Regions from separate parts of the Rhizobium sp. Pop5 genome, predicted to be linked through region 1. Evidence: riboswitches for the same ligand, from Rfam matches in the RefSeq annotation. Region 1 holds a riboswitch; each other region holds the start of a gene.
What was found. Region 1 has a riboswitch for cobalamin ahead of bluB (5,6-dimethylbenzimidazole synthase). Riboswitches for the same ligand answer to the same signal wherever they lie in the genome.

Region 1 (7,960 bases):
CGACGGGCAACAAGTCGGAAATGTCGGTCGGCTACGCCACGCTCTATGGCGACATGAATGGCGGCTTCAACCCGATCAAGGACCTCTACAAGATGCAGGTCTATGCGCTTTCCCGCTGGCGCAACGAAAACGTGCCGCCGGGTGCGCTCGGGCCATCCGGCGAGGTGATCCCGCAGAATATCATCGACAAGGCGCCCTCAGCCGAGTTGCGTCCGGACCAGAAGGACCAGGATTCGCTGCCGCCTTATCCCGTTCTCGACGATATCCTCGAATGTCTCGTCGAGAAGGAAATGGCGGTCGAGGAGATCGTCGCGCACGGCCATGATGTGGCGACCGTTCACCGCGTCGAGCATCTGCTATATCTTGCCGAATACAAGCGCCGGCAATCGGCGCCGGGTGTGAAGATCACCAAGAAGAACTTTGGGCGCGACCGGCGTTATCCCATCACCAACCGGTTCAGGGATCGCTGACGCGGGGATCCGTGACGCGATCGGGATCTCTGGCGCGATCGGGATCTCTGGCGCGATCGGGATCTCTGGCGCGATCGGGATCACTGACACCATCGAATTTTCGGGAGGAGGAAACATGCGCAGCTCCGTCGAGATCTACAACATTAGGACGGGCAGGGCCCGCGAAGTCTGGCAAACGGACAAGCTGGTGGAAGCGCCGAATTTCTCGCCCGACGGTTCGTACCTGCTGATGAACGGCGACGGACTGCTCTTTCGGCTGCCGCTTGATGGCGGCGAGGTGGTCCATGTCGATACCGGCTTTGCCGTCAACTGCAACAACGATCACGGCATTTCGCCTGATGGCACCAGGATCGTCATCTCCGACAAGACCGAATTCGGCAAGTCGGCGATCTATACCCTGCCGATCGAAGGCGGTACGCCGCGGCTCATCACTGAGAATCTGCCGTCCTATTGGCACGGCTGGTCGCCTGATGGCCGGCAGCTTGCCTATTGCGGTATCCGCGACGACGTCTTCGACATCTACACCATCTCCGTCGACGGCGGCGAGGAGACGCGGCTGACGCATGGCGAGGGCCGCAATGACGGGCCGGACTGGTCTACCGACGGCCAGTGGATCTATTTCAACTCCAGCCGCACCGGACTGATGCAGATCTGGCGCATCCATCCCGACGGCACGGGTCTCCAGCAGGTGACATCGGACGATCAGGGCAACTGGTTCGCCCATCCGTCGCCCAACAACGACAAGGTGCTGATCCTCTCCTACGACCCCTCTGTCTTTGACCATCCGCGCGACCTCGACGTGCGCCTGCGACTGATGGATATGGACGGCGCCAACCTGAAGACGCTGTTCGAGCTTTTCGGCGGGCAGGGCACGATCAACGTGCCCTGCTGGTCACCAGACGGTGACGAGTTTGCCTATGTGCGCTATTTCCCGATGAGTTCTTGAGAGCGACGGACCGCCATTTTTTGATGAGGTGGTGGCGCCCTCATGCCTGACGCAACCACTCTGGAATAGGCATCAGACGGATCATGGGAGAGTCCTGAAGATGCCTTCTGGTCTGGTCAAACCGGAACCATGGGGCGGCTTCTGGACCTATGAGGGCCTGCATCTTTTGGACGAGGATTGACCTGTGAATGGGCGGCGGGATATCTGCCCGCCGCGCTTGATAGTGCCGCTCAGGCCGCGACGGTGGCCGTGCGACGATCGCGGACGGCCTGGGCCAGATTCTCGAGCACGTCGACCGACATGTCCCAGCCGATGCAGCCGTCGGTGATCGACTGGCCGTAGACCAGCGGTTTCCCGGGAACGAGGTCCTGGCGCCCGGCGACGAGATTGCTCTCGATCATTATGCCCTTGATGTGGTCGTTGCCGGCATGGATCTGGCCGGCGACGTCGCGGACGACCTTCGGCTGGTTCATCGGATCCTTGCCGCTGTTGGCGTGGCTGGCATCGATCAGCATGCGCGGGTTGACACCGAGCTTGGTCGCTTCGGCCATCACGGCTTGGACGTCGGCCGCCTCGTAGTTCGGCCGCTTGCCGCCGCGGAGAATGATGTGGCAGTCCTCGTTGCCTGTCGTGGAGGCGATGGCCGCTTGGCCGTCCTTGGTCACGGCGGGGAAGTGATGCGGCTGCGAGGCGGCAAGGATCGCGTCGAGCGCCACGCGGACGCCGCCATCGGTGCCGTTCTTGAAACCGATCGGGCAGGAAAGGCCGGAGGCGAGTTGGCGATGGATCTGGCTTTCGGTCGTGCGTGCGCCGATCGCGCCCCAGCTCACGAGGTCGGCAATGTATTGCGGCGTGATCGTGTCGAGGAATTCGACGCCGGCGGGTAGGCCCATCGCATTGATGTCGAGCAGCAGGCCCCTCGCGATGCGCAAGCCTTCCTCGATGCGGTAGCTGCCGTCGAGATGCGGGTCGTTCATCAGGCCCTTCCAGCCGACCGTGGTGCGGGGCTTTTCGAAATAGACGCGCATGACGATCTCGAGATCGCCCGCGAGGCGTCGTCGCTGCTCCGCAAGCCGTGCGGCATAGTCCCGGGCGGCAACGGGATCGTGGATGGAGCAGGGGCCGATGACGACGATCAGCCGATCGTCCTCGCCCCGAAGAATTTGATGGATCGCATCGCGGTTGCTGGTCACGGTCTGACTGACGCCAGCGTTGCGGGGAATTTCGGCAATGATATCGGCAGGCTTGGTAAGCGGGGTGATCTCGAGGATACGCAGATCATCAATGGTATCGGACACGGGGTATGCTCCTGTTTGGTCATACCCGCGCGGAACAAAAAAGCCGCCAGGTAGACTAGCGGCTGTTCGGGTTGTCGTCGCGTCGAATTCAGTTACGCATGGACCCGCGTCCGCTGTGAGAAGCGGTACCAATAAAATCGCGAGGCGTAGACGGACATGATCGACATCAGGCGTATGTAGCGTCACGATCGGGTTTTGTCACGCGGAATTTGCAGCCTGGAAGCAACGGGTGGCACCGGCGGAGCCCAAAGGAGGTAGGGGCACGGATTGCGGGACTTTGCCGTCCTTCGGCGCCGTGCAATAAAGTTCAGCAAGTCAAAAAGCAGGATCATGAGATGGATCAGAGCAACGGGCCGAACGACGAGACTGGCAAGGTCCGCCTTTCGGGACAATTAATTTGTGCATCCTTGGACGAGATCGATATCGTCCAGAAATATCTTCCTGAACACATTCGCCTGACCAGGGCAGAGCCGGGTTGCCTTTCATTTGAGGTTACACAGACCGAAGATCCCATGATCTGGCGCGTTGAAAACGTTTTATTGATAGGCTTGCGTTTGAAGCACATCAAATCCGTACGAAGGCTTCGGCATGGGGAGCCGCAACCAGGGCGATCTGCCGCGCATACGAAATCTCGGCAGACTAATAGAGCTAACTGAGGTCCGCTTCGGGATGGCGATCAAAGGGACGTCAAACGTTAGAGGCGTCGGATTTGGTCCGGGCGTCGATCTCCACCGCGCCCTTTCTTGGCCGACAAAGTCTAGGAGCTGTTCTCCGCCATCGCTTCTTCGGCCTCGGCCTGGCGGCGCTTGGCTGGTTTGCGGCGACGGACGCCAGGTCGCGCGCGGCGCTCAGGACGCTGGCAGCGGCATTCAGGGAGCATCGTGCATCCGCCAACTGAAGACGGCTCGAAGACAACATCGGCCGGCTTGCCGACGCACCTGATTCCTGAAATAGATGCGCCGTCAGGTGCCCGCTGCCTCAGCGGGAGAATCGGGAATCCGGTGCAAGGCCGGAACGTGCCCAACGCTGTAAGGCCGACGCCTGCCGCTCATTATGCCACTGGCTTTTCGCCGGGAAGGCCGCGGCAGACGGATGACGCCAAGTCAGAAGACCGGCCTGGCGAGATAGACCCAACCCGCGCGGACGGCGGGCGGTTGCGTTGTTGGGGATTTGACGATGCGACCCTTAGATAAGGATGCCCTTTCGGCGGCATCCGGTTTTTCCTTGGCCGAACGCGAGGCCGTCTATCACGCGATCATGACGCGGCGTGACGTGCGCAGCCAGTTTCTGCCCGATCCTTTGCCCGACGACGTCGTGGAGCGGCTGCTGAACGCCGCGCATCACGCGCCGTCCGTCGGCTTCATGCAGCCGTGGAATTTCATTCTGGTCAGAAGCGCCGAGGTGAGGGCACGGGTGCGCGATGCCTTCGTAAAGGCGAATGAGGAGGCGACGCTGATGTTCGAGGGTGAGCGGCGGCAGACATATCGCTCGCTCAAGCTCGAGGGCATCGTCGAGGCGCCGCTCGGGATCTGCGTGACCTCAGATCCCACGCGCAGCGGCAGCGTTGTGCTGGGGCGCACGCACAATCCCCGGATGGATAGCTATTCCACGGTCTGCGCCATCCAGAATCTCTGGCTCGCGGCGCGGGCGGAAGGGATCGGGATCGGCTGGGTCAGCATTTTCCGCGAAGGCGACCTAAAGACCATTCTCGGCATACCCGAACATATCGAGGTGGTCGCCTGGCTTTGCGCCGGTTTCGTCGACCGGCTTTACGAGGAGCCGGAACTTGCGGTCAAAGGCTGGCGGCAACGGGTGCCGCTTGAAGAACTGGTGTTTTACGACGGGTGGGGACGGAGCGAGCGCTGAAGCCGTCGCAATCACTGCTGTTGCGGCTGCGGGCCGGGTGTCGCCGGATTGGCAAGATCGATCGAGCCCTGGTCGCCGGCGAGGAATTGCGGGCCGACCTGGCGGACCTTGTTCTGCGTGGGATCGTAGGGACGCTCCGGAGCGGATGGCTGCGGCGCGGCTGCTGCTGGAGCATTTTTGGCCGGCGGATCGGTGTGGATCGTGGTGATCGAACCCTGCTGCGGCGGTTCGCTCAGGGCCTGCTTGCTGCGCATCTCGTTGTAATAGGCGGTGAGATTGCAGGCACAGCTGTTCTTTTCGCCAGGCGCACGGTTCTTGTAGACGAAGGCGTTCTTCATCGCGCTGTAGGGCGTGCCCGTCGCGACCGAGATCATGTTCGAGGCTTCCGTGCTCGTCACGTCGCGATAAAAGAGCTGCGTCTCGATGCCGGGGCACATCTTGGCGCAGGTCTGGGCATCACGGCCGAAATCGACCGAGGTGGCGTTCGAACTGATCGGAAAGAAGCCGCCATCGCAGCTGCGCACGCAGATGGTGCTGACGGGCGAGAGCATCTCGGCCCGCGGCAGGCCGTAGTAACTTGGGTCAACCTGTTCACCTCCGCCGAGCGGAATGAAGGTATCGGTGCGCATCGCCTGTTCCTCGACACTCGGGGCGGGGTCGTTGGCGCTGCGCTCGGTCGGCGCATAGAAATTGTCGCTGTTGCAGCCATTTCGCTCGAGAGCGGCGGTCAGTTCGCGGCGCGCGTCGTCAGTTCCGTCGCCCTGGTTGCGCAGCTCGTCGCGGCGATCTTGGAGATAACGGATATTGTCCGTCATCCGGCCTTCGGCCTGAGCAAGTTCGGCGCAATAATCTGCATTCTCGCCGCCGATCACGACCATGCTGCCGGAGGTGCAGCCGAAATTGCGCAGATCGTTGCGGACCTTGCGCAGCTCGAGGTTCTGCTCGGCCATGGCGCTAGCATATTGGCGCGCTTCCGGCCCGCTATTGGTGGCGATCGTTCGCGGCAGGTCGGCCAGGCGGCCGCGCAGGTCGTCGCAGATGGCGCTGGACTGTGCGGCAGTGGCAGGTGCTGCCAATGCAAGAAGAAGCGCAAGAGACAGGTTTCGGCGTTTCACGGCGTCGTCCGGGAATGAGAAAGTGTCCATAGGTCAAAGGCGGCGTTCATCCGCCGTGCCTTGTCTCTTAACGTGTTTCTCTTAATAAGCGTCGATCAATTCCTACCGCATTTTCGAGATTTTATCCAGAAGATGTGGGGAGGCCTTACGTTAGGGAAGTCGAGGTAGCATTGCGCCTGAAGCAGCGACTGCAATCCGCCAATGGCAGTTCCCTTCTTCATCCGAATTGTTATTCTTGTCGCTCCCCCCTGCGGGAATTGGCTTCACTGAGGATAAAACGCGATGCGCTACATGCTCATGCTGCATGCCGACGAAGCCGCCGGGAAGGCCGTTGCACCCGAGGAGATGGCGCGCTTCATGGGCCAGATGTATGCCTATCAACAAGCGCTGGAGAAAGCAGCAGCATTCGTCTCCAGCAATGCGCTGGTCAGTTCATCCGAGGGAAGTCTCGTTCGCGTTCAAGGAAACGAGGTTAGTGTTCTGGACGGCCCCTATGCCGATGTTCGCGAACAGTTCGGCGGGTACTTTATCATCGACGTCGCCGATATGGACGAAGCCAACAAATGGGCGGCACGCTGCCCTGCCGCGACCTGGGGAACGGTTGAGGTTCGCCGCATCAGGGATTCATCGGAATATGCCGGATGACGCTTTCGGGTTCCTCCGCTGCCCGAGGTGCAGCAGAGCGGGTGGCGCGCGAGAGCTATGGCCGTCTTGTCGCTTATCTTGGCGGACGGCTGGGTGATATCGCGTCCGCCGAAGATGCGCTCGCGACGGCTTTCCTCACGGCTCTCGAGAAATGGCCTGTCGATGGCGTGCCTGACAACCCCGACGCCTGGCTGTTGACCATCGCGCGCAGACGCAAGTTCGACGACTGGCGCAAGGACAAAGTGAAGGCGAAGAGCGCCGATCATCTCGCCCTCATCACCGAGGAACTCTCGGCAGCGGCTGACATGGACGAGGACATTGCGGACAGGCGGCTTGCGCTCATGTTCGCCTGCGCACATCCTGAGATCGATGTCTCGGCGCGAACGCCGCTGATCCTCCAGACGGTGCTGGGCCTGACCGCGGCAGATATCGCCGCGCGGTTTCTCGTCTCTCCAAAGGCCATGGGGCAGAGGCTTGTAAGAGCCAAGGCGAGGATCAGGGATGAGAAAATTCCGTTCCTCGTGCCGGAAAAAGAGGAACTGTCGCACCGCTTGCCGCCGGTGCTCGCCTCCATCTATGCCGCCTATACGAGCGGGTGGATGGACATCGACGGGGTGGAGGCGCTTGGACAAGAGGCAATCTGGCTTGCCAGCGTGGTTGTCTCCCTGCTTCCGCAAGAGCCCGAGCCGAAAGGTCTTCTCGCACTGATGCTTTATACGGAGGCGAGGCGATCATCCCGCAGGGGGCCTGACGGTGCATTCGTACCGCTGGACGGCCAGGATGTCGGACTTTGGGATCACGCGCAATTGCGCCTCGCCGAAGGACTCCTCCGAGAAGCAAATGCAAACGGTCCGACTGGCCGCTACCAGATCGAGGCCGCCATCCAATCTGCCCATGTCGCGCGCCGTTTGAGCGGTATCTCAAACTGGCAGGCCGTGGTTTCCCTCTACGACATGCTGGGCAGGATTGCTCCGTCGCCCGTCGTGACGCTCAATCGGTCCGTGGCTCTCATGCGGATAGGCCAGGCAGACGCGGCTCTTGGCGATATACATGCGCTTGCCAGCGACCCGCGGATGGCCGACTACCTGCCGTACTGGACGGCCCGCGCGCAGATTTGCGCCGAGCTGGGCAGACATGTCGAGGCGGCGGAAGCTTTCACGGTCGCCATCGGATTGTGTTGGTCGGAGGCAGAACGGCGCCACCTCGAAGAACAGCGCTTAAAAGTTTTGTGTTGACCGCGAAGTTTTTTCGCGGCGCCTGTCGAAATCGAGAACTCCTGCACGACATCCGTTTGTCGAACCAAGGAGAACGACATGACCACCACTTCAATAGCAGTACAGAGCATCTTCGCTTGCGCCACCGTTTCCAACTTTGACGAGGCGCTCGTCTGGTATGAGAAGCTCATGGGACGCCCCGCAGATAGCAAACCGATACCGGGCATGGCTCAGTGGCGTAACATGGGCGGGGCCGGACTGCAGGTCTGGAAGGATGACAAACGCGCTGGCAACGGGATCATAACGATCGTGGTCCCCGTGCTCGAGGCGGAGCTCGAAAGGCTTTCGCGTCAGGGCTTGAAACTGGCCAACAAAATCGAAGGCGACTTTGGGGTCGTGGCTCAGC
Region 2 (7,960 bases), 130 kb from region 1:
AACCCGAAGGAGACGGGCCACTCCCCGTGATCCTGCACGTAGCGGCGGATCAGCAATTCCGCGGATTTTTTCCCAAGCTCATAAGCCGCCGGTGTCGGCACTGCCCGGCTGTCCACCGAATAGAAATTCCGCCCCGTCGGCAAGACGTCCGGCCGCCCGCGCGTCGGCGCGCCGGAGGGGCCAGGCGGCACGAAACGGCCATCGAGACCGCGCAGCAGACTGGTAATCTCCGCCGGGCCGCTGGCAAGGATGGAGGGTTTCAAGCGGGCCTCGATTTCATCCAACACGGCTTTGGTTTGGGACCAGAGGGTTGGGCATTCCAATTCCCCGGAAACGAGCTTGGCGGCGAGCAGCTCGATGCGCTCGACGGTGTCGCCGTTCGTGCGCCAGGGGGCGTCGAGGAGGTCGATAAGGATTGGCGGCCTTGGGCCAGCCCAAGGGGCGGCCATGTCGCAGTCGAGAGGATCGAAGGGACACTGAAGTGCGCGACTCCCCTTCTCCCCAGCGGGGAGAAGGTGGCCCGAAGGGTCGGATGAGGGGGCCACAGACTCGGCTTCGCCTGCGCTCAGCCGCTCGCTCCTGACGTCGCTCGCCTCCTCATCTGTCCTGACGGACATCTTCTCCCCGCTGGGGAGAAGGGGGAAAGCCAACACATCCCCCGCAATCGACCGCTGCAAACTCGCATCTCCACCCTCACCCAGCCCGCGCGGCACCCGCGCCAGGGCCACGGTGAGATCCGTCAGCAGCCGCCCCTCGGGCGACACCCCGAACACATGCAGCCCATCCCGGATCTGCATCTCCTTGAGATCGCAAAGATAGGCATCGAGCTTCTTCAGCGCCTCGCCTTCACTCTCGCCTTTCGCAATCCCCGCGTCACGGTCCAGCCCGATATCGGTAACAAGCTCGAGGATTTGCCGGGACAGCAACCGGATACGCCTGGGATCACCGCCCGAGGCTTCGTAATATTCATCGACCAGCGCCTCCAGGTCCTTAAGCGGCCCGTAGCTTTCGGCCCGCGTCAAAGGCGGCGTCAGATGATCGATGATGACGGCGGCCGTGCGGCGCTTGGCCTGCGTACCCTCGCCGGGATCATTGACGATGAAAGGATAAAGATGCGGCAGCGGCCCAAGAATAGCCTCGGGATAACAGGCTTCCGACAGCGCCAGCGCCTTGCCCGGCAGCCATTCCAGATTGCCGTGCTTGCCCATGTGAATGACGGCATCGGCGCCGAACTCTTCGCGCAAAAAGGCATAGAAGGCGAAGTAACCGTGCGGCGGCACGAGATCCGGCGAGTGATAGCTCTCCTTCGGATCGATATTATAGCCACGCGCCGGCTGGATGCCGACGAGCAGGCCACCAAAGCGGGCAAAGGGCAGCGCGAAAGCGCCATCCCGCATATAGGGATCAGCCTCGGGATCGCCCCAGCGCGCCGTCACCTCATCCTGAATCTGACTGGGAAGAGACGCAAAGAAGCTCCTGTATCGACTCAGGGAAAGCCGCTCGCGCACCACCTTGCCATCGAAGCCGGAATTGGTCGGCCCCGCCATCAGATGCCGCATGAGCGCATCGCCATCGGCGGGAATATCGGCAATGGGATAACCGGCCTCCGTCATCGCCCGCATCACCTCGATCGTGCCGGCCGGCGTATCCAGGCCGACGCCATTGCCGAGCCGCCCGTCCCGGTTCGGATAATTCGCCAAGACAAGCGCAACACGCCGTTCCGCCGGCGGCCGCTGCCGTAGCCGCGCCCAGTTGGCGGCAAGATCAGCGACATAGGCCATGCGCCCGGCATCCGGCTCGCTGGATACGATATTGGCCTCGACCGCGGCATCGTAACGGGCGGCCGATTTGAAGGAGACGGCACGCGACAAAACGCGGCCATCCACCTCCGGCAGCGCGACATTCATGCCGAGATCGCGGGCCGAGAGCCCCTGCGACGAGGCCGCCCATGCCTCCCGCGACGAGGCCGAAAAGATCGTCTGCAGCACGACCGCGTCATTCGCCTCCAGCACCGTCGGCTCGCGATCGGCGCCCGGTGCGGAGACGGCAAAGCCCGTCGTATTGATGACAACATCGGGTTTAAGGTCGGCGAAGATGGATTCGAGGATGCCCTTGGAAACGGGATCCTTGAGGCTGTAGGCAAAGACCGGCAGCGGGCGGAGGCCTTCCGCCTGCAGGGCTTCGACCAGGGCTTCGACGGGTTTTGTTTCGCCGCTTTGGACGAGGGCGCGGTAGAAGGCGATGGCGACGGTGGGGCGTTCCGTAAGTTCGAATCTCACCTCTGCCGTCGGCACGCCCGAGACAAGCCTCTCCCACTCTTCAACCCCAATCAACCCCCGCTCCGGCCACCAGATCCCCGCCTTCATCAACGGCGCAGCCGGCGCCGGCTTCTCCTCACCAGACAGCATTGCCGCCGCATAGGCCAGAAAGCCCCGCGCATTGGCATCCCCGCCCTCGATCAGGTAAGCCCACAACGCATTCAGATCCTCCAACGCCACATTCGAAAACGGCGTCAGCCCGGCATCCGGCTTGGAATCCCCAGGCAGCACCGCAATCAGTGCCCCGCTGCGCGCCGCCACCGCATGCAGCGCCTCCAGCGCATAGTGGAAATAGCTTGCCCCACCCAGCGCCCGCACGATGATCAGTTTCGCATGCCGCGCGGTCCGCTCGACGTAAGTATCGACCGACATCGGATGCTTCAGGCTCATCAGGCTCGCAAGCCTCAGCGAATACCCCGCCATCCCACCGGCATGAGCCGCGGCAATCGCCGCAAGCTCGGTGTCGGCGGCCGACAGGAACAGGATATCGCCCGGCGACTGGCCGAGGTCGATCGCCTCGTCCCCGTCACTGATCGTTCCCTGCTGGGCCAGAAGCAGATGCATTTAATATCCTCAGACGAGCGCTTCGATCGCCTTGCGCACCGCGTCCTGATCCATCTCGTGCAGGCCGATGACGACGAGGCGGGTGCTGCGGGCTTCACCCGGCGCCCAGGCGCGGTCGAAATACTGGTCGATGCGGGCACCCACGGCCTGCAGCTGCAGGCGCATGGGCTTGTCGGAGACATCGATGAAGCCCTTGAGGCGCAGCACATCATGCTCGGCGATGATGCCCTTCAGCTTCTCGACGAATGCTACCGTATCGGCGACCGCGCCAAGTTCGACGACGAAACTGTCGAATTCGTCGTGATCATGCGGCTCGCCATCCTCATGCTCCAGCTCGTGATGGGACTTGCGGTTGACGATATCGTCTTCGGTGCCGACACCGAGGCCGAGCAGCACGCTTGCCGGCACCTCGCCATTCCGGGCCTCGATCATCACGGGCTTGCGGACAATGCGCGAGGCGACCTCGCTCTTCACGCGGCCGAGCCCGTCGGCGTCGATGAGATCGGTCTTGTTCAGCACGATCAGGTCGGCGCAGGTCAGCTGATCCTCGAAAAGTTCTTCGATCGGGCTTTCATGATCGAGCGATTCATCCTCGGCGCGGCGCGCATCGACGGCATCGTGGTCGTCGGCAAAACGGCCGGCGGCAACAGCCGCGCTGTCGACGACGGTGATAACGCCGTCGACGGTAACTTCGCTGCGGATATCAGGCCAGTTGAAGGCGGCCACCAGCGGCTGCGGCAGCGCAAGTCCCGAGGTTTCGATGACGATGTGATCGGGGCGCTGGTCGCGCTCCAGAAGCTTGGTCATGGTCGGGATGAAATCGTCGGCCACCGTGCAGCAGATGCAGCCATTGGTGAGCTCGATAATATCGTCCTCGGTGCAGTTCTCCGCCCCGCAGCCCTTCAGCACATCGCCATCGACGCCGAGATCGCCGAATTCGTTGATGATGAGTGCGATCTTCTTGCCGCCGGCATTGGTAAGCAGGTTGCGGATCATCGTCGTCTTGCCGGCGCCGAGGAAGCCGGTGATGACGGTTGCGGGAATTTTCTGCTGCATGGAACTAACCCTTCATTTTCAGCGGCAGTCCTGCCGCGATAAAATAGACGTCGTCGGCATTGGCCGCGATCATTTGGTGCAGCCGGCCGGCATGGTCGCGAAATTGCCGCGCCATGCGGTTCTCGGGCACGATGCCGAGGCCGACTTCGTTGGAAACGATGACGAGCCGTGCCTTCGCTTGGGGCAACCAGGCGGCGAGCGCAACGGACTGGGCGATGATATCGCGCCCCTCCATCATCAGATTGGTGAGCCAGAGTGTGAGGCAGTCGACAAGAATCGCCCTGCCTTCGCCATCGATGGCCGTAAGCCGCTCGGCAAGCTCCAGCGGTTCCTCATGCGTGGTCCAGGATGGGCCGCGATCCGCCTTATGCTGGTCGATGCGCGCCTGCATTTCATCGTCCCACGCCCGGCCGGTGGCGATGTAATGACGCTCGAGGCCGGTCGCCGTGACGATGTTTTCGGCAAAACGCGATTTACCGGAGCGGGCGCCGCCGAGGATGAAGGTGGTGCTCATGCTCGGACGCCTTCTGCAGCGGAGGGTGTTGCACCCCCCTCTGTCCTGCCGGACATCTCCCCCACAAGGGGGGAGATCGGCAAGAGGCGAGACCATCGCCTTACGTCAGTTGTTTGGGGAGATCGTCGCCGCGATTCCATCTCCCTCCTTGTGGGGGAGATGTCCGGCAGGACAGAGGGGGGTACCGCATACTCGACGCACAAGGCCGAAAGCCCCACATCTGCCACCAAAGGCAGCGCCGAATTCAATCGTTCAGCCAAAACAACCTCCGTGCTGGCAGCGGGCCTCTTGCCCAGGGTTGGGCTTTTCGCCCGGCACGGGATGGCAGGTCTCCTGGCTCGCGGGTATCGGCCGCGACCGGGACGACCGTTTCCGGTCGCCCCTGATCGTGCCAGCGGATCTGCCTCGCCTTCCCGGCTGCATCTCGTGAAAAGGTGGACGATTCGTAGAAATAGAGGCGTCCGACCCCGGTTGATCACCATGCATTTCCAGTGGCTTTTCCGGCATCTCCTCCGCTCCGCCCGCCCGCACCATTGCGGGCTGCCGACGAAAAAGGCTCGATGCCGGATGCAAGACCCTGACCGCTCTACAGTCGCGGGGTCGGCTGTGATGAAAGCGCCCGGCTTGGGTCCGCCTCGTCACATTCCCTTTTCATCCGGAAAGCGTAACGCCGATCCGGAACCATCCGTTATATCCGATGATGGTCAGATGACCATCATCGTGGGATGGTCAGGCGACCACCCTTTATATCAAGGATGGTTAGGCAAGCTCCGGGGTGAAGTCAACCGGCCTTGGCACGCCGGAATGGCCAGCGAGCCGGCAGGCAAACGCCGACACGACTTACTCTACCTAAAATATCGTCATTTATCAGAGGCTTATGTCATAAAAATTTGTCTGGCACGCCGGCTTTTTGCCGCAATTGCATCGCAAGCGGACCCGGCCTTCACCCTTGACCCGGCCTCTCCCTGCCTAGTTGTCTAGCCATGCTCATGAAATTGGATCGGCGCCGTCTCCGCGCGCTGCGTGTTTTCCTCGATCCCGGCCGTTTGCGCGTTCTGACGCGACGCAGCGAAATCGGCCTGTCGTTGGCCGGCGCCGTCGTCGGCATCGCTTCGGGACTTGCCGTCACCGGCATGAGTTTCGTTTCGAACGAATTGCACCAGCTGATATTCGGCATAGCAGACAGCGAGAGGTTGAGTTCATCTGACATCGACGACAAGCTGCTGTTGCTGACCGCGCCCGTCATGGGCGGCGTCCTGCTCGGGCTGCTGCTCCTGGTGCTGGCGAAACGGCGCAAGAAGCCGATGGTCGATCCGATCGAGGCCAATGCCCTGCATGGCGGCCGTCTTTCCCTGACCGACAGCATCATCGTTGCCGTGCAGAACCTGCTCTCCAACGGTTTCGGCGCCTCCGTCGGCCTGGAAGCCGGCTATACCCAACTTGCCGCCGGCCTCGCCTCGAAATTCGGACTGAAGCTGCAGCTTCGCCGCTCGGACCTGCGCATCCTTGTCGGCTGCGGCGCAGCCGGCGCCATCGCCGCCGCCTTCAATGCGCCGCTGACCGGCGCCTTCTATGCCTTCGAGCTCATCATCGGCACCTATACGATCGTGTCGCTGACGCCGGTCGTCACCTCCGCCCTCGTTTCCACACTCGTCGCAAGGCTGCTTGCCGATGGCGATTTCACCATCGATATCGGCAGCTTCGGCTCGGTCGTGCCTGCCGATTATATCCCGGCGCTGCTGCTCGGCGTCTTCTGCGCCGGCGTCGGCATTCTTATCATGCAGGGCGTCGCCTTCATCGAGGAGGTGGCGCGCAAGAGTTCGATCGCGCCGCCCTTCCGCCCTGCTCTCGGCGGCATTATCGTCGGCCTTCTGGCGATGATCTCGCCGCAGGTGCTTTCGGCCGGCCACGGCGCGCTGCATCTCAATCTGTCGCGCGACGTCGCGATCCCGGCGCTGATCGGCCTCTTTCTCTTGAAGTCCCTCGCCTCAGCGATTTCGATCGGCTCGGGCTTCAGAGGCGGCCTGTTCTTCGCCTCGCTGTTCATGGGCGCCCTGCTCGGCAAGCTCTTTGCCTATTGCGGCCCCTATTTCGCCGCGACGACCCTGACGCCCGCCATCTATGCCGTGGTCGGCATGAGCTCGCTTGCGGTCGCCGTCATCGGCGGGCCGCTGACCATGACCTTTCTCGCGCTCGAAATCACCGGCGACTTCCCGATCACCGCGCTGGTGCTCGCCGCCGTCATCACCTCTTCGCTCGTTGTGCGCTCGACCTTCGGCTATTCCTTCGCCACTTGGCGCTTCCACCTGCGCGGCGAAAGCATCCGTAGCGCCCACGATGTCGGCTGGATCCGCAATCTGACGGTGGACAAGCTGATGCGATCAGACGTCAAGACCGCAAGATCGGGCATCTCTCTGGAGGAGTTCAAACAGGCCTTCCCGATAGGCTCGACCCAGCGCGTCATCCTCGTCGAGGAGAGCGACAAATATGCCGGCCTCGTGCTGGTGCCTGAGATCTACGCCAACCCGACGGACGCCCAGGACGAAGGCAAGGTGCTTGCCGATTTCATCCGATACCGCAACGATTTCCTGCAGCCGCAGATGAACGCCAGGCAGGCGGCGGCGATCTTCGATAAGAGCGAAAGCGAAGCGCTGGCCGTCGTCAACAACCTGATCGAACGCAAGGTGGTCGGTCAGCTCAGCGAAAGCCATACGTTGCGCCGCTACAGCGAAGAACTGGACCGCCGCCGCCGCGAAGTATCCGGCGAGATCTGAGCGGCCGCTACGATGCTGTGTCGACGGGCCTGAAGACATCAGCCCGCTTCGAAACCCCGCGCAGTTCGAACGAACCGAGATATTGGCAGGGCACGGCGCAGGTCGTCGCGAAGCTCTCCGACATCAGGAGCGGCTGCTCGAGCGTGCCGCAAAGCTTTTCAAGCCGCGAGGCCTCGTTGACCGCCCTGCCGATCACCGTGAAATCGAGCCTGCCCTGGGCGCCGACATTGCCGTAGAAAACCTCGCCGAGATGCAGCACGACGTCGACGCCGATATCGGGGCCGCCATTGCCCGCCCGCTCGCGATTGAGCGCCTCGTTTGCCTCCAGCAGGTTCCTTGCCGAAGCGAGGGCCGCCAGGCAGGCCTGTTGCGGATCGTCCGCATCCGTTGGGAAGATCGCCAGCACGCTGTCGCCCATGAACTTCAGGATCTCGCCGGAATTTTCCCCGACATGCCGGTCGATCAGATCGAAATGTTCGTTGAGAAAGCCGACGATCTCCTCCGGCTGATAGACCTCGGTCAAGGCGGTGAAATTCCGGAGATCGGCAAGCAGGATTGCGGCATTGATGGAACCGCCCATTCCCCTGCGGGTTTCGCCGGCGAGGATGCGCGCGCTGGTCTTCGCGCCGGTATAGACGGCGAGGATATCGGTGGCGGTCTTCGACGCCGCCACCCGGTAAGCCGCAAGCCCCAGCGCCGGCAAAAGCTGTTCGATGACCGCAAGCTGCTCGTCG
Region 3 (7,960 bases), 1.6 Mb from region 1:
AGAGCCTTCAACATGAAGCTCTCGTCGATGCCGCTCCAGCGGATGCCGCCGGCAGACGAGATTGCCTCGCCGATGGGCCGCGTGTCGAGAACAGGCACGGGCAGGGCCTTGATGATGCCGGCGAGCCGCCCGGGATCGGTCCGCTCGCGTTCGGGCACGAGTTCCCGCAACAAAGCCGCCTTGACGCCGTCAAGACCGGCGCCCTTGCGCAGGCGGTTTGAAAAGCTCGATTTGGCGCCCTGCCGCGCAAGGTCGCGCGCCAGCCTTTCGATCGGCCGGCCCGGTGCAAGGTCGAGCGTCAGGACGGCACTGTCATCGCTCCGTAACCGGTCGCGCAACGCGGCTGCATGAGAGTAAACAAGGCTGCCCTCGATGCCGCTTTTTGTAATGACGAATTCGCCGGGAAGCGTGCCGGCCTCGGAGGCGGCGGTGACCGACTTCACCGGTTCGCCGGCGAAACGCTCGCTGAAGCTTGCGCTCCAGCCGACGATGAAGCCGCAATTGGCGGGCTGGAAGGCGTCGATCTCGACGCCCCTCTCCGAGAGTAGGGGCAACCAACCGGCATCGGAGCCGAGGCGCGGCCAGCTTGCGCCGCCGAGCGCCAGCAGGGCAGCATCGCAATGGACTGTGACGCGTCCCTCCGGCGTTTCGAAAACATAGCCCCCTTCGGCAAAGCCGGTCCAGCGATGGCGGGTGCGCAATGTAACGCCTTGGTTTTCCAGCCGCCGGAGCCAGGCGCGCAGCAGCGGAGAGGCCTTCATCACCTTCGGGAAAACCCGGCCAGAGGAACCGACGAAGGTCTCGGTCCCGAGCCCTGCAGCCCAATCCCTGACATCAGCGGGCGTGAAGGCATCGAGGGCCGGGCGCAGATGGGCGGAAGCCGTGCCGAAGCGCGTGGCGAAACGGGCATAGTCCTCGGAATGCGTGATGTTGAGACCCGATTTGCCGGCCAGCAGGAACTTGCGGGCGAAGGTCGGCATGGCGTCATAGACGGTCACCGCATGGCCGGAGAGCGAAAGCAGTTCGGCGGCCGCAAGGCCTGCCGGGCCGCCACCGATGATGGCAATCCGCTTCTGGTTCATGGGTGCCTCGCGCGATTCTGTCTCAGGCAGTTTTGGTGCGGGCGCGGGTCACCTTCAATGGCGCAAGCCGTCAATGGTGCGAATGCCTGCACTGGCCGTGGTCGGCGAGGACTTCGATGACGCGGCATTGGTCGACGCGGCCATGGCCGCAGCCTTCCACCATGGTTTCCAGCTCGGCTTTTAGCGCCATCAGGCTGCGGATGCGCTGCTCGACCTCGACGAGGCGGGCCTTGGCGATGGCGTCGGCCGAGGCACAGGACTGGTTCGGATCGTCCTGCAGGGTCAGCAGCGTGCGGATCGCCTCGATCTCGAAGCCGAGCTCGCGGGCATGACGGATAAAGGCGAGGCGGCTGATGTCGGCGGGCTCGAAGGAGCGCTGGTTGCCTTCGCTGCGGTTCGGCGCCGCAAGCAGGCCGATGCTCTCGTAATAACGCACCGTCGGCACCTTCACGCCGCTTTGGCGCGCAGCTTCACCAATCGTAATCTTTTTCATTATTTTTCTCTTGCACCTCTAGTCGCTAGAGGATGTAGGAGAGATGCTTCTGTTTGGCAAGGAAGCGACGATGGCTGAAACGAGCGAGACGCGATACCGGGTCGGCGGCATGGACTGCGCCGCCTGTGCAACCAAGATCGACACGGCGGTCCGGCGCGTGGCTGGTGTTGCCGATGTTTCCGTCTCGGTGATGGCGGGCACGATGACCGTCCGGCATGACGGCAGCAGTGACCTCAAGGCGATCGAGAAGAGGGTGACGGGGCTCGGCTATTCAGTCGCGCCGCTTGCCGCAGGTGCGGCGCCTGCGCATGAACACGGCACGCATGACCATCACGACCATGACCATGGGCACGATCACGCGGGCCACGACCACGATCACGGCGATCATGCGGGCCATGATCACGATCACGAAGGTCATGATCACGACCATGCCGGCCATGACCATGATCATGGGGATCACGACCACGCTCATGGTGAAAAGGAAATCGAGGGCCTGCACGGGCACGACCACGCGCCGATGTCCGGCCCCTGGTGGCAGAGCAAGAAGGGGCGGCTGACCATCCTTTCCGGTGCAGCGCTCGTTGCCGCCTATGCCGCCGGCCATCTCGTGCCGGCAATCGCCCCCTATGCCTTCATCGTCGCCATGCTGGTCGGTCTCGTGCCGATCGCGCGGCGTGCGGTCATGGCGGCCCTATCGGGCACACCGTTTTCGATCGAGATGCTGATGACGATCGCCGCTGTCGGCGCCGTCATCATCAATGCCGGTGAGGAAGCGGCAACCGTCGTGTTCCTGTTCCTTGTCGGCGAGATGCTGGAGGGTGTGGCTGCGGGCAAGGCGCGCGAAAGCATCCAGTCGCTGACGACGCTGGTGCCGAAGAATGCGCTGCTTGAAGACAATGGGCAGACGCGGGAAGTGCCTGCGGAGAGCCTCGCCGTCGGTGCGATCATCATGGTTCGCCCCGGCGACCGCATCTCGGCAGACGGCGTCATTGTATCAGGCGAGAGCGCGATCGACGAGGCTCCGGTGACGGGCGAAAGCACGCCGGTGCGCAAGGGCGTGGATGCCGTCGTCTTCGCCGGCACGGTCAATGGCGATGCGGTGCTCAGGGTTCGCGTCACGGCGGCCGCCGCCGACAATACCATCGCCCGCGTCGTCAAGTTGGTGGAGGAAGCGCAGGAATCGAAGGCGCCGACGGAGCGCTTCATCGATCGGTTCTCACGCTATTATACGCCGGGCGTGGTGGTTGTCGCAGCCCTCGTTGCGGTCGTTCCGCCGCTGTTTTTCGGCGGTTCATGGAGCGAATGGATCTACAAGGGGCTGGCGCTCCTCTTGATCGGCTGCCCTTGCGCCCTCGTCATCTCGACGCCGGCGGCGATCGCTGCTTCGCTGTCGGCCGGCGCCCGGCGCGGGCTCTTGATGAAGGGCGGCGCGGTCTTGGAAACGCTCGGCAAGGTGACGATGGTCGCCTTCGACAAGACGGGTACGCTGACGGCAGGCAAACCTCAGGTGACCGACATCGTTTCCTTCGGCTTGAGCGAAGCGCAGGTCCTGTCGCGCGCGGCGGTGCTGGAGCAAGGTTCCAGCCATCCGCTGGCGCTGGCAATCCTCAATCGCGCCAAGGCCGGCGGCGTTCCCGTGCCGCCGGCCTTCGAGCTGGAGGCGCTGCCGGGCAAGGGCGTCACCGGCAAAGTCGGGGGCGAGACCCTGGATCTGCTGTCGCCGTCCGCAACTCGCGAGCGCGGGGCGCTCGATGGAGAGCAGGATGGGCGCATCACGGCGCTGAATGACGAAGGCAAGAGCGTATCGGTGCTGCTCGTCAATGGCGCAGCCGCGGGCCTGATCGCCATGCGCGACGAGCCGCGCGAGGATGCCGGGGCTGGACTTTCCGCGCTCAAATCGGCAGGCGTGAAGGCAATGATGCTGACGGGCGACAACAAACGCACGGCGGCGGCCGTTGCCGGCATGCTCGGCATCGACTGGCGCGGCGAGATGATGCCGGAGGACAAACAGCGGGTCGTCGGCGAATTGAAGCGTGAAGGCTTCACCGTCGCCAAGGTGGGCGACGGCATCAACGACGCGCCGGCGCTGGCGGCGGCCGATATCGGCATCGCCATGGGCGGCGGCACGGATGTGGCGCTGGAGACGGCGGATGCCGCCGTGCTGCACGGGCGCGTCGGGGACGTGGCGCGGATGATCGCGCTTTCCAAGCGGACCATGCGCAACATCCTGCAGAACATCACAATCGCGCTCGGCCTGAAGGCGGTCTTCCTCGTGACGACGATCGCCGGCATTACCGGGCTCTGGCCGGCAATCCTCGCCGATACCGGCGCCACCGTGCTGGTGACGATCAATGCGCTCAGGCTGCTTCGCTTAAAGGGATGAATTTTTCCCGAATGGCGATGTAAAGACCACCGATTTGGGCGCGATCGAGAATCCAAACCGCGGAGCGGGCCATCGCTTAGGCCGGCTCTCAGTTTGTCGACAAGGTCTCTCCGTCATGCTCGGCCTTGTGCCGAGCATCTGACCGCTGTAATTGTTTGACAAGAAACCATTTATTTTCAGGTGCTTAATTGAGCGGCGCAGATCCTCGGCACAAGGCCGAGGATGACGTTGCGAGTTTTGCATGGCTTGTCCCAGCCTGGGAGTTGGCGACAGGCCGGGTCTCTTTATCGGACCCTTCTCTACAGCGTCTTTTCGTTAAGCCTTCGTTATCCCTGTTTTTCACAGGAATGCAGTGATTTCAAACCTCCCGTAACGCGATGCACAAACCATCCGTTGACGCGAATTGGGATTCGCGTACTATATCTAGTGTTTGAGGTTCCTTCGATTCGTGAGGATCGGGGGCTAAGATGGGAATACGGTGCGCTTCGCCATTACGGCGCGGCAATGCCGGAGCTGCCCCCGCAACTGTGAGCGGCGAGCAACTGTCCGATTTCAGGTCACTGGAGCATGAGGTTCCGGGAAGGCTGGGCAGGGTGCTTCGACCCGTGAGCCAGGAGACCTGCCTCGAACGAAACGTCCACGGGCGGGGTGTCCGGAAGGTCGCGTGCATGAAGACGGAATCTATCCGTGCCTGTTGCACTGCCCCCGAACATCCGCATGAGCACTTCGGGGTTTGAAGTCATGTCGAGAACATCAAGGCCGCCACCCGCGCACATCCTGCGAGGGATGCTATTGGGCGTTTAAAGCGCCAACTTTGCCAGATCATTATCAAACTTTGCCCCGGACGCCGCATGGCGCCCGATCCCAGTCCTGCGTCCTGAATTCATTGACATCACGAGGAACATGATGAGCGTTACCGTTTACAGCAAGCCTGCCTGCGTTCAGTGCACCGCCACCTATCGCGCCCTGGATCGCCTGGGGGTAGACTATGACATCGTCGATATTTCCCAGGACACCGAGGCGCTCGATCGCGTGCGCGGCATGGGCTACATGCAGGTTCCGGTCGTCGTTGCCGGCGAGAACCACTGGGCGGGCTTCCGTCCCGATATGATCAGCGCGCTCTCCTGATCGGAGAAGAGCGGTGGGGCTGATCGTCTATTATTCCAGCCGATCCGGGAATACCCATCGTTTCGTCGAGAAGCTGGGATTGCGCGCGGCGCGCATTCCCCTCAGCGCTGAAGATATCCACATTCGCGAACCCTACGTGCTGATCTCGCCTACTTATTGCGGGGACGGCGGTAAAGGGGCCGTGCCCAAGCAGGTGATCCGTTTCCTCAATGATGCGGAAAACCGCTCCAACATCCGGGGCGTGATCGCCGCGGGCAACAGCAATTTCGGCGAGACCTACGGGCTTGCCGGCGATGTCATCTCGAAGAAGTGCCAGGTGCCGTACCTCTACAGGTTCGAGCTCCTGGGAACCTCCGAGGATGTCGCCAATGTCAAAGATGGGATGGGACGATTTTGGACACGGGAACAAATTTGACGCGGGATGTGGGCGCAAAGCCGCTGAAGGCTGCGGAAACGCTCGATTATCACGCGCTGAACGCGATGCTGAACCTCTATGACGACGAGGGCAAGATCCAGCTCGACAAAGACCGAATGGCGGCCAAGCAGTATTTTCTGCAGCATGTGAACCAGAACACGGTGTTCTTCCATAACCTCAGGGAGAAGCTCGATTATCTGGTCACTGAAGGCTATTACGAGCAGGAAGTGCTCGACCAGTATTCCTTCAATTTCGTCCGTGACCTGTTCGACCAGGCCTATGCCAGGAAATTCCGGTTCCCCACGTTTCTCGGCGCCTTCAAATATTACACCAGCTACACGCTGAAAACCTTCGACGGGAAGCGCTATCTGGAGCGCTACGAAGACCGCATCTGCATGGTGGCACTGACTTTGGCCCGCGGCGACGAGACCCTTGCCCGCGACATGGTCGATGAGATCATTTCCGGCCGGTTCCAGCCGGCGACGCCGACTTTTTTGAATGCCGGCAAGAAGCAGCGCGGCGAGCTCGTCTCCTGCTTCCTTTTGCGTGTCGAGGACAATATGGAATCGATCGGCCGGTCGATCAATTCGGCGCTGCAACTGTCGAAGCGCGGCGGCGGCGTGGCGCTGTCGCTGACGAATATTCGCGAAGCCGGCGCGCCGATCAAACAGATCGAGAACCAATCCTCCGGCATCATACCCATCATGAAGCTGCTCGAAGACTCGTTCTCCTATGCCAACCAGCTCGGCGCGCGCCAGGGCGCGGGCGCGGTCTATCTCCACGCCCATCACCCCGACATCATGCGCTTCCTCGATACCAAGCGCGAAAATGCCGACGAGAAGATCCGCATCAAGACGCTGTCGCTCGGCGTCGTCGTGCCCGACATCACCTTCGAACTCGCCAAAAACAATGAGGATATGTACCTCTTCTCGCCCTACGACGTGGAGCGCGTCTACGGCGCGCCGTTCACCGAAATCTCGGTGACGGAGAAGTACCGTGAGATGGTGGCGGATGCCCGCATCTCCAAGAAGAAGATCAAGGCACGCGAATTCTTTCAGGTGATCGCCGAGATCCAGTTCGAGAGCGGTTATCCCTACATCATGTTCGAGGACACGGTGAACCGGGCGAACCCGGTCGCCGGGCGCATCTCCATGAGCAATCTCTGCTCGGAGATCCTGCAGGTGAGCGAGGCGAGCGAATACAATGACGACCTCTCCTACCAGACGATGGGCAAGGATATTTCCTGCAATCTTGGCTCTCTGAACATCGCGGCGGCGATGGATTCCGCCGATTTCGGCAAGACGATCGAAACCTCGATCCGGGCGCTGACGGCAGTTTCCGACATGAGCCACATCTCCTCGGTGCCTTCGATCGAAAAGGGCAATGACGAGAGCCATGCGATCGGCCTCGGACAGATGAACCTGCACGGCTATCTCGCCCGCGAGCGCATCTTTTATGGCTCCGAGGAAGGCGTCGATTTCACGAATATCTATTTCTATGCGGTGACCTATCACGCGATCCGCGCTTCGAACCTGCTGGCGGTCGAGCGGGGCACGAGCTTCAAGGGCTTCGAAAATTCGAAATATGCCTCCGGCGACTATTTCGACAAATATATCGAGCAGGAATGGAAGCCGGCGACGGAGAAGGTTCGCGCAATTTTCGACGATGCCGGCATCCACATTCCGACGCAGGAAGACTGGGCGGCGCTCAAGAAAACGGTGATGGCTTCCGGTCTCTATAACCAGAACCTGCAGGCGGTGCCGCCGACAGGGTCGATCTCCTACATCAACCACTCCACCTCCTCGATCCATCCGATCGTCTCGAAGATCGAGATCCGCAAGGAAGGCAAGATCGGCCGCGTCTATTACCCGGCGCCGTTCATGACCAACGACAATCTCGATTATTACCAGGACGCCTATGAGATCGGGGCGGAGAAGATCATCGACACCTACGCGGCGGCGACCCAGCATGTCGACCAGGGCCTGTCGCTGACCTTGTTCTTCCGCGACACCGCAACCACGCGCGACATCAACAAGGCGCAGATTTACGCCTGGAAGAAGGGCATCAAGACGATCTATTACATTCGCCTTCGCCAGATGGCGCTGTCCGGCACGGAGGTGCAGGGCTGCGTTTCCTGCACGCTGTGAATTGATTTCGGCCGCGAGCCGTTGAGCAAATGGCCCCCTCATTCGCCTGCCGGCACCTTCTCCCCGATGGGGAGAAGACATTTGCGGCAGACGCGACATCCCCTCTCCCCTCGGGGAGAGGGCGGGGTGAGGGGGCTCCGAGCGCAATCAGATATTGGAAGGACTTAATCACCATGAACATCGCCGTAAAGCCAATCAGCCGCGTGCGCGCCATCAACTGGAACCGCATCGAGGACGACAAGGATCTCGAAGTCTGGAACCGTCTCACCGGCAATTTCTGGCTGCCGGAAAAAGTGCCGCTTTCCAACGACA
Region 4 (7,960 bases), 360 kb from region 1:
CCACCTGATCGAGCGCCATATCGAGGAAACCCACGACCTCTGGGAAGCAGGCTGAGCGCGCCCGACGCTTCAGCCGTTGCCTATCGATATCCACATTGATTAAAACTCGGTCCTCGACTGACTTCGCAATGGCTCGGCAGATCATCTCATGGGTTACGATCTTCACATCACCCGCAAGACAAATTGGTTCGATCCGTCTCCGGCGATCACCCTCCACGATTGGCTGGACTATGCGGCTGGCGACCCCGAAATGCAGCACGAGGGGTATGCCGAGACGCGTGCCGGCGACGGAAATGTCGTGCGCGTGGAGCGGGCTGGGATCTGCATGTGGAAAGCTTATTCCGGCGGGGAAAATCGGCAAGGCACGGCATGGCTGACCTGGAGCAAAGGCAACATCGTCGCCAAGAATCCCGATCAGGAAACGCGCCGGAAAATGTGGCTCATTGCGCAGGCGTTTGATGCCAAGGTGCAGGGAGACGAAGGAGAATGTTACGATCAGGACGGCGAGACCATCGCGGAGCCGACCGTTACGACAGAACCCACCCCCTCTATGCCGGCAGATCAGAAACGTCCATGGTGGAAATTCTGGTAGATCGGCGGCGACAAATCGTCTTTATCTCGCCAGCGGCAATACCCGATCGCCCGCAACCAACCCACGACCGGCCGCCGCAGCGGCATGCAGGCCGAGAAGCCCGATAGCCGCGAGTGCGTTGACCAGCAGAACCCCGGCCACGACGGACGGCGAAAATGCGCCCTCGCCCGATGGCAGCACTGACGTTGCGGCAAAGAGCACGCCTTCATAGCTGACGAAGCCGGCGAGGAAGGCGCCGGCGAGCGTCACCGGCAGATCGGCGGAGAGGCGCAGCACCGCGAGGGCCGCAGCGAGCGAGGCGAATGCGGCGATGCCGATCGCAAGCCCCCAGGCATAGCTGTCCCAATCCTGGGGATAGCCGAGCACGAAATATCCGACCATCTGGTTGGCGAGCCAGGCCAGCAGAACCGCCGTCGCCGCCATCCGCCGGGGAAGCACGACCGCCGAAACCGCCGCCAGCGCCACGAAAGGCGTGACGCAGGCAAAAAGCAGGCTGAGCGCCACGCTGGCGCCCGCGATGAAAACCACCCAGGCGGCGGCGAAACCGGGCGCGGCAGGGCGCAGGGGAAGCTGATTTCGTTCGAGCATCGAAAAACTCCATTCGGCCGGGCGCATGCGCCCCTAAAAAATAATAGCAAAATCACGCGAAAATGCCAGCAAGCTCCCCCTGCTGCCAGAGAACCGAAAATGCCGGCGCGTCGCGATAAACCAGTGAAAAACCATCAGGATTTCAGCGCCACGCCTCCCGCAGAATGGAAGCCGGCTACATATTTTCGGGCAATTACCACTAGAAGTGAAGTAAGCAAAAACGCGCAACAACCAAATCACATTAATTATTCAAAAACAAATAGATAAGTCACAGTCAAAACTCCGCGAAAACGAAAGATGCTCCTGCCTGCATTTGTGCGAAAAGTCAAAATTATTGTTAAATCCGCATTAATCCGAAAGTGCAAATATTCGCTATCGTTTTTAGAGGGGGCGCCTCTTAACCTGGGAGCATAGCGTGGATATTCTTGATCGTGGTGCGAATGCCGTTGCCGTTCTTGCTTCACTCTCCAAATCCCAGGCGATGATCGAATTCGATCTCACGGGCAGGATTTTGACGGCGAACGGGAATTTCTGCCGCGCGCTCGGATATGAACTCTCCGAAATCGTCGGCCAGCACCACAGCATGTTTGTCGAGAAGGCTTACGCATCATCCGCCGAATACAAGGCCTTCTGGGCCAAGCTCGCCGCCGGCAGCTACGATCAGCAGCAGTACAAGCGCATCGGCAAGGGCGGGCGCGAAGTGTGGATCGAGGCTTCCTACAATCCGGTGATCCGCCGCGGCAAGCCGGTCAAGGTGATCAAGATCGCCACCGACATCACCAGCCAGAAGCTGATCGCGGCCGAAGACTCGGGCAAGCTCGATGCGCTCTCGCGCGCCCAGGCGATCATCGAGTTCACGCCGGAGGGCGAGATCCTCGCCGCCAACGAGAATTTCCTGAATGCGCTCGGCTACTCGCTTTCGGAGATCAAGGGCCGGCATCATTCGATGTTCTGCGAACCGGCCTATGCCGCATCGCAGGAATACAAGGCATTCTGGCCGAGCCTTGCCGCCGGCAAGCTCGCCGCCGACGAATTCATGCGCATCGGCAAAGGCGGCCGCAAGGTTTTCATCCAGGCCTCCTACAATCCGATCTTCGACATGAACGGAAAGGTCTTCAAGGTCGTCAAATTCGCGACCGACGTGACGCCGCGCGTCGAAAACGTCGAACAGCTCGCCGCCTGCTTGACGAATCTGTCGAACGGCGATCTCTCGCAGACGATCGCATCACCCTTCATTCCGTCGCTGGAGCGCCTGCGCACCGATTTCAACAGCGCCTCCGACAAGCTCAAGCATGCGATGGCGACCGTTGCCGACAATGCCAAGGCGATCTCCTCGAGCTCGGAGGAGATCGGCAGCGCTGCCGACGATCTGGCCAAACGAACCGAACAGCAGGCCGCTTCCGTCGAGCAGACGGCCGCGGCTCTGGAAGAGATCACCACCACCGTCAAGGATGCGAGCAAGCGCGCCGGCGAGGCGGGCGAGTTGGTGACCCACACCAAGGCCCATGCGGAGCATTCGGGCCAGGTGGTGAAGGACGCCATCGAAGCCATGGACCAGATCGAAAATTCGTCGCGCGAGATTTCCAACATCATTGGCGTCATCGACGAGATCGCCTTCCAGACCAACCTCTTGGCGCTGAATGCCGGCATCGAGGCGGCCCGCGCCGGCGAAGCCGGCAAGGGCTTTGCGGTCGTCGCCATGGAGGTGCGCGAGCTGGCGCAGCGCTCCGCCAGCGCCGCCAAGGAGATCAAGACGCTGATCACCGCCTCCAGCGGCCATGTCGCCACCGGCGTGACGCTGGTCAGCAAGGCCGGCAGCGCGCTCGAGGAAATCGCCACGCAGGTTCACGATATCAACGGCAATGTCGTCGCGATCGTCAAAGCCTCGCGCGAACAGTCCACCGCGCTCGCCGAAGTCAACCGTGCCGTCAACACCGTCGACCAGAGCACGCAGCAGAACGCCGCCATGGTCGAGGAACAGACCGCCGCCAGCCACAGCCTCGCCCGCGAGGCCTCAGCCCTTTTCGAACTCCTCAGCCATTTCCGCTTCGACGACGCGCCGAGAGGGACCAATGTCTCGGCCCTTTCCGACATCAAGTCGGCCTCGCCGAAGCCGTTCCAGCGGCCCCGCCCGGCAAGATCCCACGGCTCGGCCGCCGTGGCGGAAGGCTGGCAGGATTTTTGATTGCCCGAAGCGGTGCCGGAGGCTCAGGCGCGGCATCTGCGCCTGCCGCCATCCTCAGTCCATCAGATATTGGATATGATGCCGGCCGTGCACGGCCGATTTCTGCACATGGGCACGAACACCGAACACCCGACCGATCAGCTCTTCCGTCAGCACGTCCTCCGGCGTGCCTGAGGCCACGACCTCACCCTTGCGCAGTACCACCAGCTTGTCGCAGAACATCGCCGCCAGGTTGAGATCGTGCAGCGCGACGACCGAGGTGATACCGAGCCTGGCGATCAGCGAGAGGATGTCGAGCTGGTGCTGGATATCGAGATGGTTGGTCGGCTCATCAAGCAGCAGTTCGCTCGGCGACTGCGCCAGCGATCTTGCAATGTGCACGCGCTGGCGCTCGCCCCCCGACAGCGTCTGCCAGAGCTGGCCCGCCCTCTCCCGCATGTCCACCCGCGACAGGGCCTCCTCGACGGCGGCATCGTCTTGCTCACCCCAGGGCATGAGCAGCCCGCGATGCGGCGTGCGGCCGAGCTGCACCACATCGCGCACGGTCAGTTGCGTATCGGTCGTCGACTGCTGCTCGACGAAGGCGATACGGCGCGCAAGCGCGACGCGCGACAGCGAGGCGATATCGTCCTCGCCGAGACGGATGATACCGCTACGGACCTTGCGCAGCCGGCAGATCAACCTCAGGAGACTCGATTTGCCGGACCCGTTCGGCCCGAGCAGGCCGAGCACCTTGCCTCTTTCCACCGTGAGGCTGACGCCGTTAACGATGACGGTGTCGCCGGCGGCAAAACTCACCGCTTCGATCTTGATGCTCATGCGCTTCTCCGCACGCGATAAAGGATGATGGCGAAGGCCGGCGCACCGAAGAGCGCCGTGACGACGCCGACCGGCAGGATCTGCTGCGGTATAAGGATGCGCGAAACGATATCGGCACCGACCATATAGATCGCACCGCCGAGTGCCGTTGCCGGCAACAGCTGCCGATGCCCTGGCCCAACGAGAAAGCGGGCGGCATGGGGTATGACCAGACCGACGAAACCGATCGAGCCTACCATGCTGACAACACTCGCCGTCATCGCCGCAGTCAGGCCGAAAAGCATGATCTGGACGCGGCGCACGGCAATGCCGAGCGAGGCGGCTGCGTCCGTGCCGAAGGCGAAGGCGTCGAGCGCCCGCACATGGGCCATGCAGATGAAAAAGCCGGCAAATGCGATCGGCACCGCGAGATAGACATCCGGCCACCGCACGCCGCTGAGCGAACCCAGCAGCCAAAACAGAACGCCGCGCGCCTGCTCGGCATTGGCCGAGGTCGTCACGATATAGGAGGTGAGCGCATTGAAGAGCTGCGAACCGGCGACCCCGCAGAGGATGATGCGTTCGCCGGTGCCTCCTGCTCCTGTCGCCAAAAAGCCGACCAGAAGGAACGCGACGACCGCGCCGACGAAGGCGCCGCCCGACAGACCGAGAACGCCGTAGCCGAAGCCGAGAATCATCACGCAGACCGCCCCCGTCGAAGCGCCAGCGGAGATGCCGAGCACATAGGGCTCGGCCAGCGGATTACGCAGCAGCGCCTGCAGGATCGCGCCCGAGAGCGAAAGCGACGCACCGGCGCTGGCGGCAACCAGCGCCCGGCTGAGACGATAATCCCAGACGATGCCCTGGTGGATACGACTGAGCACGAATTCCGTGCCGAACAGGCGGTTCGAGACCGCCTCCGCCGTCGTCGCCAGCGGTATCGAGATCTCTCCGATGGAAACGGCAAGGCTGATCATCAGCCCGAGAAGAAGAAGGGCTGCGATGGTGAGCGCGGCAAGCGCCCACCATCCCTGTTGCCTGAACGATGCTGCTCTCACTGCGAGAGGCCGAAGGACTTGATGCCGTTCGCCAATGTTTCGATGCCGTCGATCGTGCGGATCGTCGGGTTCATCGATTGCGCGTCCATCATCACGAAATGCCTGTTTTTCACCGCATCCAGTTCCCTGGTCACCGGATCGTGCTCAAGGAAATCGATCTTCACCTTGGGATCGTCGGCCGCATAGCGGCGCCGATCCATGGTCGCGACTACGATGACGGCGGGGTTCGCCTCGGCGATGGTTTCCCAGCCCACCAGCGGCCATTCCTCCTGGGTGGTGACGACGTTGCGGGCGCCGATCGTCTTCAGGATGTAGGCCGGCGCGCCGTTCTTGCCGGCGATGAAGGCATCACCGTTGACCTCCTTGCTGGAGAACCAGAAGACGACCGGCAGGTTCTTGCCCGATGCATTCGATATGGAGGTGACGGCATCGGCTTCGCGCTTCTTCAACTCCTCGATCAGCGCATCGCCATGCTCCCTCACGTCGAAGATTTCCGAGAGCTCGGCGATCTCACGGTAGACCAGCTCCATCGTGAACAGCTCCTTGCGCACGCCGTCGCCGCCATCGGTGTTGACCTTGGCAACGCAATCGGCCGGCGAAAGATAGGTGTTGATCCCGAGGTCCCCGAACTGGTCCCGCTTGCCGACGGAGCCCTGCGCGCCGACATGCCATTCGAACTCGGCAGCCACCATGTCCGGCTCCTGCCCGACAACGGATTCGAAGCTTGGATCGTTGTCGGCAAGTCGTTTGATCCGACTGTTGGCATCGGCATATTGCGGCAGCACGGGACCGACCCAAACAGCCGTGCCGACGATCCTGTCGGCAAGGCCTAGCGAAAAGAGAATTTCGGTCATGCCCTGGCCGATCGAAACGATCTTCGTCGGCGCTTTGCGGAAGGTCACCTCCTTACCGCAATTGCTGACGGTGAGCGGATATTGGGTGGCGGTAAGGCCCGGTGCCGCAAGGCCGATCAGCCCGAAGGCGAATGTCATGGTGGCGAGAAACTGGCGCATGAAAACCTCGATTGAAAGGGAAAGGAGCATGGCTTCGCCGCGCGGCCCAAGGGCGGGCGCGCGCGCAAAGCCTAGCCGCAGGCGGCCCAATCGAGACGGATGCATGCCGCAGTTCGGCGAAGGGTCAGAAGGTCAATCATGTCTGCTCCTTGTCCGGGCATCCCCGCCCGGTTGATTGGATCGTGATTGACGGCAGGTCTCCTGGCTCGCGAATATCCGCCGCTCATCAGCCTTCCCGCGATAGCTCGCAGTGGCCGGGCCCGAAGGCCCCAGGAAATGCCGGCGCGCCGGCACTCCCGATATGAGCGACAATCCGCTTACAGTTGCGGGGGCAGCCACGGTCTCGGTCCCTCTTGGGGTCGTCCTCACCGTGTTCCCTATTAATTCCCTCGGAGTCATCCTCGGGAAACCGTCACGCCCAGTTACGTCGCAGATCCGCTAGACGTCAATGATTATTGCGGGGATCGCACCGACGCCGTGAAAAATAAGGCTGGATGCATGGCGCGGGCCGTCATTCGGCGCGTTCAACACCGCTCGTGGAAGGTCTTGGACATGGAACCGTTATAGCCATAATGGGAAACCTTCACGTCTTCCCACAGTCCAGCCGACTACGCCTCGGCCATGAATTTCCGGATGGCGGCTTCGAAGGCGTCGGCGGATGTCAGCGCTTTGTTGCCTGCCGTTCCCGAATAATAGCTGTCGCCGCGCTGCAGCTGCACGCCGCGGTGTCCCGTCATCGCTTCGAGAACCGGCATCGCCGCCCATTCCTGCGCCACCGCCAGGGCGAATTTTTTGAACTGCGCGTCGCTCCTGTCGGATTTCAGGAAAGCCTCGCCTCCCCTGACCGTCATCAGCAGGTGAAAGCCGATCTGGTCTTGGGCCTCTGGATCGAAAAGCCGCTCTTGCGTCAGGCCCGAGGGGGCGACATTGCCGCCCAGCGTTCCCATGATGATCTGGTATTTGCCGCAGGCGTCCCGCCCATGCAGCGTCGCCTGATAGGCCTGAACCTGCGCGATGCTCATCGCGACGAGCCGGGGGTTGTTTTCGTTCTTTATGCGATCGACCACGGCGTTGTAGTTGCCCGCGGCTTCATACCGTCCGATGAAATCGAGGAAACCCAGGACGCCGGGCCGGATATCGGGGCTGCCGCCGTTGATCATGCCATCGACGGAGGAAAGCTGCACGAGATCGGTCAGCCGCTTCACCACAGCCCGCTTGCCGCTTTCGAATTCCGCCTTGATCGCCGCCACGACATCGGACTTCTTCGTGTCGGATTTGCTGGGAAAGAGCTTGGGATTGGCGTTGACAGTCGCTGCCGAGACGGCCCTGACGTCATCGACCGTCTTCGACACGGCATCGCCGTCGTCAAGCTGGGCGAAGCGAACCGCCGCATCCTTGCCGATGCGGTGGCCAAGCCGCAGCAGCCAGGCCGGCGGATCGAGGTTCGAGATCTTCGATTTCAGCGCGCGCTGCAGCCGATTGGCAAGGGCGGCGGCAAAGAAGCACTGCGCCTGCGGCTTGATCCGGTCGGCATCGGCAAACCCGCGCAGAACCTCCTGATAGTCCTTGTCCTTCAGGAGAGACGACCAGACATCCGGATCGAAGCGATAGGGACCGATCGGCCCGGCAAGATCGGCATCGGCGCCATCGCGCCCTTGCGCGTCGGTATTGGTCCAGCCGCTCTCGGCCCATGCCAGCAGCAGGAGATATTCGACATTCATGCCGC

Region 2: another riboswitch for cobalamin. It lies ahead of cobU (bifunctional adenosylcobinamide kinase/adenosylcobinamide-phosphate guanylyltransferase); the one in region 1 lies ahead of bluB (5,6-dimethylbenzimidazole synthase).
Region 3: another riboswitch for cobalamin. It lies ahead of nrdH (glutaredoxin-like protein NrdH); the one in region 1 lies ahead of bluB (5,6-dimethylbenzimidazole synthase).
Region 4: another riboswitch for cobalamin. It lies ahead of NE852_RS13515 (ABC transporter substrate-binding protein); the one in region 1 lies ahead of bluB (5,6-dimethylbenzimidazole synthase).

The regions. Positions count from the first base shown of each region.
Region 1 covers NZ_CP099399.1:1,902,612-1,910,571, reverse strand. The annotation lists gene NE852_RS11625 (NAD+ synthase) at 1-470, shown strand, start outside; gene NE852_RS11620 (TolB family protein) at 586-1,416, shown strand; gene NE852_RS11615 (3-deoxy-7-phosphoheptulonate synthase) at 1,647-2,714, opposite strand; gene NE852_RS11610 (putative quinol monooxygenase) at 3,050-3,370, shown strand; cobalamin riboswitch at 3,662-3,849, shown strand; gene bluB (5,6-dimethylbenzimidazole synthase) at 3,891-4,580, shown strand; gene NE852_RS11600 (DUF2865 domain-containing protein) at 4,592-5,695, opposite strand; gene NE852_RS11595 (YciI family protein) at 5,978-6,340, shown strand; gene NE852_RS11590 (RNA polymerase sigma factor) at 6,337-7,575, shown strand; gene NE852_RS11585 (VOC family protein) at 7,654-7,960, shown strand, end outside.
Region 2 covers NZ_CP099399.1:2,030,128-2,038,087, forward strand. The annotation lists gene cobN (cobaltochelatase subunit CobN) at 1-2,882, opposite strand, end outside; gene cobW (cobalamin biosynthesis protein CobW) at 2,892-3,938, opposite strand; gene cobU (bifunctional adenosylcobinamide kinase/adenosylcobinamide-phosphate guanylyltransferase) at 3,943-4,452, opposite strand; cobalamin riboswitch at 4,758-5,153, opposite strand; gene NE852_RS12265 (hypothetical protein) at 5,161-5,433, shown strand; gene NE852_RS12270 (chloride channel protein) at 5,436-7,226, shown strand; gene NE852_RS12275 (adenylate/guanylate cyclase domain-containing protein) at 7,234-7,960, opposite strand, start outside.
Region 3 covers NZ_CP099399.1:3,549,656-3,557,615, reverse strand. The annotation lists gene NE852_RS19650 (TIGR03862 family flavoprotein) at 1-1,082, opposite strand, end outside; gene NE852_RS19645 (helix-turn-helix domain-containing protein) at 1,153-1,575, opposite strand; gene NE852_RS19640 (heavy metal translocating P-type ATPase) at 1,646-3,958, shown strand; cobalamin riboswitch at 4,375-4,600, shown strand; gene nrdH (glutaredoxin-like protein NrdH) at 4,865-5,086, shown strand; gene nrdI (class Ib ribonucleoside-diphosphate reductase assembly flavoprotein NrdI) at 5,100-5,501, shown strand; gene nrdE (class 1b ribonucleoside-diphosphate reductase subunit alpha) at 5,480-7,648, shown strand; gene nrdF (class 1b ribonucleoside-diphosphate reductase subunit beta) at 7,822-7,960, shown strand, end outside.
Region 4 covers NZ_CP099399.1:2,264,445-2,272,404, forward strand. The annotation lists gene NE852_RS13485 (hypothetical protein) at 1-55, shown strand, start outside; gene NE852_RS13490 (hypothetical protein) at 149-592, shown strand; gene NE852_RS13495 (hypothetical protein) at 614-1,180, opposite strand; gene NE852_RS13500 (PAS domain-containing methyl-accepting chemotaxis protein) at 1,596-3,365, shown strand; gene NE852_RS13505 (ABC transporter ATP-binding protein) at 3,420-4,184, opposite strand; gene NE852_RS13510 (iron ABC transporter permease) at 4,181-5,221, opposite strand; gene NE852_RS13515 (ABC transporter substrate-binding protein) at 5,218-6,234, opposite strand; cobalamin riboswitch at 6,408-6,663, opposite strand; gene NE852_RS13520 (hypothetical protein) at 6,843-7,960, opposite strand, start outside.